Regions from separate parts of the Schinkia azotoformans genome, predicted to be linked through region 2. Evidence: riboswitches for the same ligand, from Rfam matches in the RefSeq annotation. Region 2 holds a riboswitch; the other holds the start of a gene.
What was found. A riboswitch is a leader RNA that binds a small molecule or an ion and turns the genes downstream of it on or off. The one in region 2 is predicted to bind S-adenosylmethionine.
Positions count from the first base shown of each region.

Region 1: it holds a riboswitch for S-adenosylmethionine, as region 2 does, so the genes downstream of both, P9E47_RS02985 (bifunctional homocysteine S-methyltransferase/methylenetetrahydrofolate reductase) here and P9E47_RS06215 (aliphatic sulfonate ABC transporter substrate-binding protein) in region 2, are expected to answer to the same signal.

Region 1 covers NZ_JARSMD010000005.1:138,379-144,057, forward strand. The annotation lists gene P9E47_RS02965 (EamA family transporter) at 1-908, opposite strand, end outside; gene P9E47_RS02970 (YueI family protein) at 1,045-1,407, shown strand; gene cdr (CoA-disulfide reductase) at 1,561-3,291, shown strand; gene P9E47_RS02980 (aspartyl-phosphate phosphatase Spo0E family protein) at 3,483-3,689, shown strand; SAM riboswitch class I at 3,828-3,914, shown strand; gene P9E47_RS02985 (bifunctional homocysteine S-methyltransferase/methylenetetrahydrofolate reductase) at 4,021-5,679, shown strand, end outside.
Region 2 covers NZ_JARSMD010000010.1:221,529-227,207, reverse strand. The annotation lists gene P9E47_RS06235 (HAMP domain-containing protein) at 1-145, shown strand, start outside; gene P9E47_RS06230 (carbohydrate-binding domain-containing protein) at 172-2,337, shown strand; gene P9E47_RS06225 (thioredoxin family protein) at 2,423-2,989, opposite strand; gene P9E47_RS06220 (hypothetical protein) at 3,436-3,561, shown strand; SAM riboswitch class I at 3,738-3,844, shown strand; SAM riboswitch class I at 3,930-4,038, shown strand; gene P9E47_RS06215 (aliphatic sulfonate ABC transporter substrate-binding protein) at 4,225-5,244, shown strand; gene P9E47_RS06210 (ABC transporter permease) at 5,282-5,679, shown strand, end outside.

The DNA of each region.
Region 1 (5,679 bases), on a different contig from region 2:
TGTTTAATATACTCAACTTCTTGGTCTTGTTCAGGTTTACGAACACTTTTGTTTTTTGGTGCCATTGATACTACCACAATGGCCATGAAGATTAAGGCAACACCAAGCCATGATGTCAATGTTAAATTTTCGCCGACTAAAAATGCGCCTAAGAGTGCTGCTGTTAGCGGTTCAAACAACGATAGAGTAACAGCCGTGGAGGCGGGGATTTTCACTAATCCTTTACTAAACAGTAAATAAGCAATTCCTGTTGCGAATACACCTAGATAAAGGCTTGTTCCAATTCCATTGATTTGGAATAACCATGATAGGTCAAATAAGAATAATAATGGAGCCAACATTATGGCTGCTAATGTAAATACGACAGCAACTACGGTATCCGGCGCCTGTGTTTTGAGCAATTCTTTACTAACTAATGTATATGTAGCAAATGATAATCCAGCTCCAAGTGACAACAGTATTCCGAAGGGTTGCACTTTTACCGCTCCGTTAGTTGTAAATAGAAGCAGGCATCCACTGATGGCAACAACGGTTGCAAGCCACCACGATTTTGTCGGCATTGTCTTTTTAAATATCCATTCCATGATGCCGGCTAAAATAGGAGAACTGCCGATTGCTACTACTGTTCCGATAGCGACCCCTGTTATTTTTACAGCTGAGAAAAAAAATGGTTGATAACATGCCATACATAAAGCAGCTAGGATAACCTCTTTCAATGGCCAATTTTTAAGCTTCAATTTTCCTTGCAATGCTACAAAAAGTAATAACGTAGTACCACCAAAGGCTAATCTCATCGCTCCAAATGAAATCGGATGAGTATCAGGCGGGGCAAATGTTTGCGCTGTACCTGTCGTCCCCCATAAAACAGCAGCCAATAAAACTAAAAATGTTGATAATCTGTCCTTCAAAATTCCGTTCCCTCCCCCCAACCATTATCAAAATCATATCACATTTCAAGCTCTTTAAAATATATATACATGAATACTATCTTTTTACCAATTCTAAAACTTATATGGAGAAATAAAACTGAAAGGATGGATTAAGTTGGCGAAAGACATTGAAAATATTTTGCAGGAAGGTATCCATGGTCCGAAAGAAATTAATCCCGAAGAAAGAAAAAAGTTCCTAGGAACATTAAGGGAAAGAATTTTAGCAGTGTTAACAAAATCTCAAGTCAGAGCATCCGGAACTAATAGTCAAATTCAAGATTTACTTAAACAGAATCCAAAGGTCAAGATGATTTTAAATGGGGATATTGACTACTCATATTTAAGAAAATACATTAAACTTGCGAACGATAATCATATTCCTTTTACTATTTCAAATGACCAGGAGCATCCGACCGATATTGGATTAGTTTTAGCTTATGATTATGCTGTCGATATAGAAAATATATATATTCAATGACATTTTCTTGACATGTATTCAACTTCCAATCTTTGGATGATAAAATTCAAATAGATAAATAAAAGAGTTGACTGTTACTCTGGATAAGTTTATCTTATCTTTATACCCTTGTAGGTATAAAGAATAATTAATATTCCATTGGGAGGAATAAACATGGGGAATAAAATTATTATCGTGGGTGGGGTTGCCGGAGGTGCAACTGCTGCAGCTAGATTAAGACGATTAGATGAAAAATCACATATTATTATGTTTGAAAAAGGCGAATATATTTCATTTGCAAATTGTGGACTTCCATATTATATTGGAGAAGTTATAAAAGACAGGAAAAAACTGTTAGTTCAAACTGTCGACGGCATGTCAAGCAGATTCAACATGGATATTCGCAATTTAAGTGAAGTAACAAAGATCAATCGTGACGCTAAAACGGTTACTGTTCACAATTTAAAAACTGGGGAAATCTATGATGAAAGCTATGATCAGTTAATATTATCACCGGGTGCGAGACCTATTGTCCCTCCGATCCCTGGAATTAAAGAGGCAAATAATTTATTTACACTTCGAAATATTCCAGATACAGATGCAATCAAGGCCTATGTGGATGATAAGAAACCAAAGAAAGCGGTCGTTATCGGCGGTGGTTTTATTGGTGTTGAAATGGCTGAAAATCTTCATGAGCGCGGAATTGAAGTCACATTAGTTGAAATGTCAAACCAAGTAATGGCTCCTTTCGATTTCGAAATGGCATCCATTTTACACACTCATATGGCCCAAAAAGGTGTCAACCTCATTCTCGAAGATGGTGTCCAAGCTTTTCAGAATAATGGTACAAAAGTAATTTTAAATAGTGGAAAAGAAATTGAAACAGAGATGATTTTATTAGCAATCGGAGTAAGACCGGAAAATGAACTAGCAAAAGATGCTGGTCTTGATCTTGGAGAACGCGGCCATATTAAAGTAAATGAATATCTCGAAACAAGCGATCCGGATATTTATGCTCTTGGTGATGCAATTGAAGTTACAGATTATATTAATGGTACCACCACTGCTATTCCACTCGCATGGCCAGCAAACCGCCAAGGTCGGATTGTTGCCAATAATATTTACGGAAAAAAAGAGAAATATAGTGGAACAATGGGTACTTCAGTCGCAAAAGTATTTGATTATACTGCTGCAAGTACCGGTAATAATGAGAAAACATTGAAACGCTTATGTATTAACAATTATCAAGTCATTCATATCCATCCCGGTTCACATGCCGGCTATTATCCAGGAGCAGCGCCAATCGCCTTAAAGGTCATCTTTGACAAAGAGACTGGAAAAATTTACGGCGCTCAAGGCATTGGAAAAGATGGTGTCGAAAAGCGGATTGATGTTATCGCAACCGCAATCAAAGGTGGCTTATCTGTGCTTGATTTGCCCGATTTAGAGTTGGCCTATGCCCCACCCTATTCATCTGCAAAAGACCCGGTGAATATGGCTGGTTATGTAGCTTCAAATATTATCGAAGATGCCGTTGAAACGATACAATGGCATGAAATCGACGATATTGTAGCGAATGGCGGCTATCTTGTAGATGTACGTAATCCAAGTGAATTGAAGCTTGGATTCATCAAAGGAGCTGTAAATATACCACTAGATGAACTTCGTGATCACCTTGATGAACTTCCAAAAGATAAACCAATTTATGTGAATTGCCAAGTTGGTCTTCGTGGTTATCTCGCCGCAAGAATATTGACACTTAATGGATTTAAAGCAGTAAACTTGGATGGTGGTTGGAAAACTTATTCCACAGTTTATGGAACTGGAAAAGATTCAAATTGTAACATCGTTACAGATGACTCTGGTGTAGCACGATTCGATTGCGTTGGTAATCCAATTAAATAGGCAATTATAGTCATTGACAAAGGGTGGCCAGGAAAAAAACTCCTGTTCCACCTTTTTGGTATTTTTACCTTTATTGTAATATTTTCAATAAATTGTAAACAAATTGTGATCAAATTCACATCAAATTTAGAAGAAAAAAAGTTATAATTCAATTACACTATTATTACTATTTTTAAAATGGGGACTGCTCGATGGAAACAACTTCTACAAAGGTGCAATTAGATCAACTAAATTCATTAAATTCTTTAATTGAAAAAAAACGGAAACAAATGATAAATAATGGACTTCAATATGGTTTTACTAATAAAAGGACAATCATGATTAGCCAAGAATTGGACAAGCTTATTAATGAGGTTCTCCACCTTGGAAATTTATTAACCAAAGAATGTAAAGAGTAATATCCACAACCTTAATAAGTTGTGGGTATTTTTTTGACAATTGATACTATTTAACAATTCAAAAAAATCACTTGTAAATTTCGGTGTACTATAGTAAATTAGTGTAAACAAAAATACTACCCTAAGTATAAAACTATATTCTTATCTCGAGAGGTGGAGGGACTGGCCCTATGAAATCTCAGCAACCAGCCTGAAGGTCAGGTGCTAATTCCAGACAGATAAGAAGAAGAATTGCAATGCAAAAAGTCTTCTTCTTAATGGAGGAGACTTTTTCTATTTTGACGTATTTTTAGTTTGACTTAATCAAAACTATTAGGTAGTAGGTGAAAACATGGGATTTTTACAAGATTTGCAAAATCGTATTTTAATAGCTGATGGTGCGATGGGGACACTCCTTTATTCATATGGTGTTGATTTTTGCTTTGAAGAATTAAACCTCTTGCAGCCGGACCGTATTACACAAATCCATGAAACCTATATTAAGGCTGGAGCGGATGTAATACAAACAAATACGTATGGCGCTAACTATATAAAACTTGGTAGGTACGGTCTCGAAGATCAGGTCAAAGATATTAATACAGCTGCCGTACGCCTTGCAAAAAAAGCTGCTAAAGAAAATACGTATGTGCTAGGAACTTTCGGTGGAATACGAGGAATTAAAAAAAGTGCAGCAACGATTGATGAAATTAAACGGTCTTTTCGTGAACAGCTCTACAGCATTCTGATGGAAGGTGTAGACGGATTATTACTTGAAACATTCTACGATTTCGATGAAATAAAGACCGTTCTAGAAATTGCTCGAAAAGAAACCGATTTACCGATCATCTCCCAGGTTTCTATTCATGAGGTTGCCGTCTTACAGGACGGAACACCACTTCGTATTGCCTTAAAAGAACTTGAAGATCTCGGGGCTGATGTTGTCGGTTTAAATTGCCGTCTCGGGCCCCATCATATGACCCAAGCGTTGGAAGAAATACCATTGCCAAAGAAAGCGTTCCTTTCAGCCTATCCAAATGCAAGCTTACCAGATTATGTAGATGGGAGATTAATATATGAATCAGATGCCGAATATTTTGGCGAGTGTGCCGTTAACCTCAGAAATCAAGGTGTTCGCCTCATCGGTGGCTGCTGCGGAACAACGCCCAAACATATTAAAGCTGTTAGCAAAAGACTAAAGGGACTAGCACCTGTTACACATAAGGATGTAAAAATTAAGGAAAATAAAAATATTATTACTGTTACAGCCAAACCTACTCAACCACACCTGCATGAAATTGTTACAAAAGAACGGTCCGTTATCGTTGAGTTGGACACTCCAAAAACATTAAATACTACTGCATTCATAGAAGGAGCTAAAGCTTTAAAAGAGGTCGGCATAGACGCTCTTACAATGGCAGATAATTCATTGGCTTCACCAAGAATAAGCAATATGGCAATGGCAGCGATTGTTAAAAATGAAGTGAAAATACGCCCGCTTGTGCACATTACCTGCCGGGACCGAAATTTAATTGGACTTCAATCCCATTTAATGGGTTTGGATGCTTTAGGGATCGACCAAGTGTTAGCTGTTACCGGTGACCCTACAAAGGTTGGGGACTTTCCGGGTGCCACATCTGTTTATGACTTGTCTTCTTTTGAATTAATTAGTCTTATTAAGCAATTTAATGAGGGGATAACATTTTCAGGAAAACCCCTGCAAAAAAAGACTTCCTTCTCAGTTGCAGCGGCCTTTAATCCAAATGTTCGCCATCTAGATAAGGCTGTTAAAAGGCTGGAGAAAAAAATTGAGCATGGTGCCGATTATTTTATTAGCCAGCCCATTTTTAATGAACAGCAATTTTTACACGTTTACGAAGAAACGAAGCATATCACAAAACCCATTTATATTGGGATTATGCCAATTGTAAGCAGCCAAAATGCCGAATTTCTTCACAATGAGGTGCCGGGAATTAAATTGACCGATGTAATAAGAAGAAGAATGGCTGATTGC
Region 2 (5,679 bases):
AACCATGTCAATTCAACTCTATGAAGGTGCAGAACAAACCAGTGTGGCCACGAAGGACATCGTTACCTCTATCCAAACTGTAACAGTAAATACGGAGGATCAATCAAGAAGGCTACAGGAATTAGTTTCACAATTTAAAGTTTAATTCACTAAGAAAAGGAGTTCAGTAAGATGACTAAGAAAACAAAATATTTTAAAGCTGCAGCAATTTTAGTGAGTACGTCACTCTTGTTTGCTTGCAGTAACAATTTAGATTCAGAGGCAGTTGAAGGTGCTCAAACTGAAAATGGGAGTTCTAGTGTTAGCGTTGTAAACGTTAGTGCTTTAATTAGTGAAAAGGTAAAGTATGATAAAGGCGACTTTTACAATGATTGGGAAAACGAAAATCCCATTCTAGTTAAATTGAATGGGACTGATGTTAGTTACGATTCAGCAACACCTGTGATTTATGATAATAATAGACTTACAATAAAAACAGGCGGCACTTATGTGATAAGCGGTGAATTGCTGGATGGGCAAATTGTGATTGATGCCGAAGATAAAAGTCCAGTTCGGCTCGTATTAAATGGGGCAAAGATTAACTGTAGCAATAGTTCAGCCATTTATGTAGCCAAGGCTGAAAAAACAGTGATCTCTTTACCGGAAGGCACAGAAAATTATCTTTCGGATGGACAACAATATGTTTTCGATGACTCATCAGAGGCTGAGCCTAATGCAGCACTGTTTAGTAAGGATGATCTTACTATTAATGGTACAGGAAAGTTAATTGTCCAAGGAAACTATAATAATGGAATTGCCAGCAAGGATGATTTGAAAATTACAGGCGGTGACCTTCACATAAAAGCTGTCGATGATGGGTTAATGGGCCGTGATTTACTTGCCGTCAAAGAAGGGAATATAGTGATTGAAGCAGGTGGCGATGGAATAAAGTCCACGAATGATAAAGATGCTTCTAAAGGAATAGTTGCGCTTGAAGGAGGTACATTTGACATAGCATCAGGTAATGATGGCATACAGGCGGAAACATCATTATGGATTGCGGATGGTTCTTACAAAATTAAGAGCGGCGGTGGAAGCCCAGAAGTGATAAATAATTCTGAAGAAAAAGCGAGGGGGCCATGGGGCGGCAGTGCTGTGCCTGTTAGCACGGAGGATACTGATTCAGAAAGTGCAAAAGGTTTAAAAGCAGGTACGGCAATTGCTGTAGGGGGTGGGTCCTTTACCATAGATTCTCTAGATGATGGTGTGCATAGTAATGATAGCATTGAGATAGGAAATGGTGACTTTATGATAGCAACCGGTGATGATGGTATTCATGCGGATTCATCGATTGTAACAACTGGTGGAAAAATAACAATTACAAAAAGCTATGAAGGGATAGAAAGCCAGCTCATCACGGTTAATGATGGTGAAATTCATGTAACAGCCAGTGATGATGGAATTAACATTGGCGGTGGTAATGATGGTTCAGGATTTGATGTGCCTCCACAGATTGAAGGGACAAGAGGGCCTGTTGGTGAAGCGAACAACGAGAATGCATCAAAAGCTAGCTCGAATAATGAAACAAAAACTGCTTCAGAGGAAAACAAGCTTACAATCAACGGTGGATATATCACAGTTAACGCAAATGGTGATGGACTTGATTCAAATGGATCAATAGCTATGACAGGTGGAACAGTTATTGTAAACGGACCGACATCTAATGGAAACGGACCTCTTGATTATGACAACAGTTTTGATATGAGTGGTGGATTTTTGATTGCAGTTGGAAGCTCAGGGATGGCTCAAGCAGTTTCCGAGGAGTCATCACAATACTCTTTATTAATGACCTATCCTGAAACACAGAAAGCAGGGGCGCTTGTTCATTTGGAGGACAGTAAAGGGGAGTCAATCGTAACGTTCGCACCTGAAAAAGACTATCAATCTGTTTTTATTAGTTCACCCAAACTAGAAAAAGGCTCTTCCTACACGCTATTCACCGGTGGGGCTTCAACTGGAAAAGATATTAATGGACTGTATAGCGATGGTGATTATCAAGGTGGAACAAAGGTTGTAGACTTTACCATTTCAGACTCTGTCACTTGGCTAAATGAAACAGGGATAACAACTGCCAGCAGTCATGGGCCTGGAGGATTCAATCCAGGTGGAGGTCAAAATCGACCAGGCGGATCAGGAGACAACCCGGGTGATATATTTAAGGATTTGGATGAAGCAACGATGGAAAAAGTAAGATCAATTATGGATCAAGAAAGAGCTGGTAGCATTACAAGAGAGGAAGCACAAGCTCAATTAACAGAACTAGGTGTGGAGTCCCCTAAAAGAGGGCCTAGACAATAAAAAACGATTAAGGGGAAGGTGCTTTTGCGTTATTGTTTAACCAAAAGCACCTTCCCCTTGCTTTAAGGATATTATTCTATAAAATTTACTGACATATTCGTGTTTCCAATCTTTTTCGAACATCTGAAACAACGGATTGCCAATACCTAGGCTCAGTTGTTACTGTTTTTTTGAATGATGCAAACATCGCTTTTTGTTTATCAGGAAAATCCGGAGCATCCTGTGGTGGCAATTCAGTTCTTTTTTCAGATACAAATTGTTGGACCTCCGGTGACCTTGGACCCCAAACAGCTTGTTCTTCACCCTTTTCATCAATAAAAATAAAGATTGGAATAGAGCGGGATGTCCCATTTGTTAAATATTGATCCATTAGCTCCAAATTTTCATCTCGAATAAGAAATCTCGTCTCGATTGAGGCAACTTCAGCCAGCCTTTGCAAAACAGGTACACAAAGTGCTGCATCTCCACACCAATCGGCAGTTAGAGTAATGATTCTAAGGTTCTTATTTTTTAACTCCGAAAAATACTGAACATCTTCGTGGTTTAGTTCTAATTCTTTATATACTCCCTCTAACTCAGGCCGATTTACTTGCATGTAATTCACGTATTCTGTAAAAGTCATTCCTTTTGAAAACCAATTGTTTAATGACATAAAAGACCCAATCCTCCTCGGAATTCCGGTTTTTCCCATCTTACCATATTATTATTAATTCCTAAATTTTTGTGCTCAAGGGAACACTTTTTGAAAATTTAGTGAAAGTGAAAAATTACCACCTTTATTTTACTAAAACTATATTGTGAAAATTCGATTAATTTAATATAATTTCACTAATACCTTCTTCTTTTTTATCTATGGGTTAGTTTCCAAATTGCACATTGTACGTAATGGTAGTCGTTATCGTTGAATATGTAGACACAAAACTTTAGAGACAAAACTGTATAAGTTAAGCAAGCCAGTATCGAATACTCCCGACGGAAGTTTTCAGAGGAGGAATGTAGGTTGGGTGTTTGTAAAGAATGTTCTTTAGAGATTAATGGTAACAGCAAGCAAGGAAGTAAGTTAACAAAATACCATAGATGAAAATTGGAGGAGAGAAGATGACAAAAAAGAAATTAAATAAGCGAGTTATTAAAATGATTAAGTCACATATGAAAGAGCAAGAACAAAAACAAGTAAATTGGCAAAAATCCGTATTACGTGAGGAAAACATAAGTTTCAAATAATTGTATTTGGAAAGCCCTTTCAAGGCAGATGAGTACAAGTTGATAAAGAAGAAGGTTGGACAGTTCACTCATTCTGGAGTGAACTGTTTATTTTTTTATTTATATAAAAAAGGTTGACGGTGGAAATAAATTACTCTATAATCCAAATTATCATAATTTTAAAAAATAAATAAATTTACTTATCAAGAGTGACGGAGGGAACAGGCCCGAAGAAGTCCGGCAACCACAAGCGATGCTTGTAAGGTGCTAAATCCTGCAGACAAAATTGTCTGAAAGATAAGGTTGAATGAGGCTACAAAACCCTTCTTCCTTATCGGATGAAGGTTTTTTTGATTTTGATTCAAATGAACAATTGAATAAAAGTAAATCTCTTATCAAGAGTGACGGAGGGAACAGGCCCGAAGAAGTTCGGCAACCACAAGCAATGCTTGTAAGGTGCTAAATCCTGCAGACAAGATCATGTCTGGAAGATAAGAGGAGGTGGCTCCTCTTCTTATGGAGAGGGGTTTTTCATTTTACAGAAAACCCCTCCCTTAGGCGTATAAATCTAAGTTTATACATCGAAATAGGAGGTAATAAAATGGCGAAAAAACATAATTGAAATAAAAATCTAACGACATAATCTTGCATCTAAAATATGACAAATGAAAAGAGGAAGAGAAAATGAAAAAACTAATTGGAATTATATTAAGCACATTATTATTGATTGGAGTTGTTGGTTGCTCAAGCAGTTCAAGTTCGTCAAATAATACCGGTGCTGAAGGTGAGAATAGTGGGGGAGAAGCCAAAAAGCCGAAAAAGATTGTTCTCGATTATGCTTACTATTCACCAACAAGCTTAGTACTTAAAGAATTCGGTTGGGTTGAAGAAGCATTCGCCCAAGATGATATAAAAATAGAGTTCGTATTAAGTCAAGGAAGTAATAAAGCACTGGAGTTTTTAAACAGTGGCAGCGCGGATTTTGGTTCGACAGCGGGTGCGGCAGCCTTAATGGCAAAAGCGAAAGGGGCTCCAATTGAATCCGTCTATATTTATTCAAAGCCTGAATGGACAGCATTAGTTACAGGTAAAGATTCAGCAATAAAATCTGTTGAAGAATTAAAAGGTAAAAAAGTAGCGGCAACAGTTGGTACAGATCCTTATATTTTCTTACTTCGTGCATTAGATGAGGTTGGGCTAACAGCAAAAGATATTGAAATCGTGGCTTTACAGCATAGTGACGGTGCTTCAGCGTTAGCAACGAATCAAGTGGATGCATGGGCAGGACTTGACCCACATATGGCAAGAGTTGAGGTTGAAACAAAGGCAAATCTGTTTTACCGAAATGTAGATTTCAATACGTACGGAGTTCTAAATGTTCGCAGCGAATTTGCAAAAGAATATCCAGAACAAGTGAAAAAGGTTATCGAAGTTTATGAGAAAGCAAGAAAATGGGCAATTGAAAATCCAGATGAATTAGCTGAAATCCTTGTAAAACATGCCCAAATTTCACCAGAGGTAGCGAAGAAGCAATTAGAGCGTAATGATTTCTCTGAACCAGTACCAGGAGAGAAGCAAATTGAAGCATTAAATGCTGCCGGAATAGTATTGCAAAAGGGAGACATTATCGATAAGAACACAGATGTATCAACGCTTGTTAATGAATTAATTAATCCTGAATTTGCGAAAGAGGTTATTAAGTAAAGGGTCCGACACCCACAAGAAAGGGGAATTCAATAAGATGGAAAGAAATAGTGCTTCAGTTGTTGGGAATATTGGAATAGGGAAGAAAACGAAAAAGTCCGTCCAACGATCAGGTAAACTGCAGCCCCTTATTTGGGGAAGTATCCTGCCGGTAATATTAATCATAGCTTGGGAGTTTTTAAGTAAGATCGGTGTTTTTCCAAAGCATTTATTACCTGCTCCGACGATTATTATTAGTAAGATTATTGAAATGGGACAGGATGGAACGCTTTGGGGCCATCTAGGTATAACGCTATACCGTATTTTCTTCGGATTTGTACTTGGCGTAGGGTTTGCAGTTGTCCTAGGAGCTATTGTTGGCTATTTGAAAAAAGCAGAGCTTTTACTTGATCCTATATTCCAGGCATTTCGTTCTATTCCATCGTTAGCATGGGT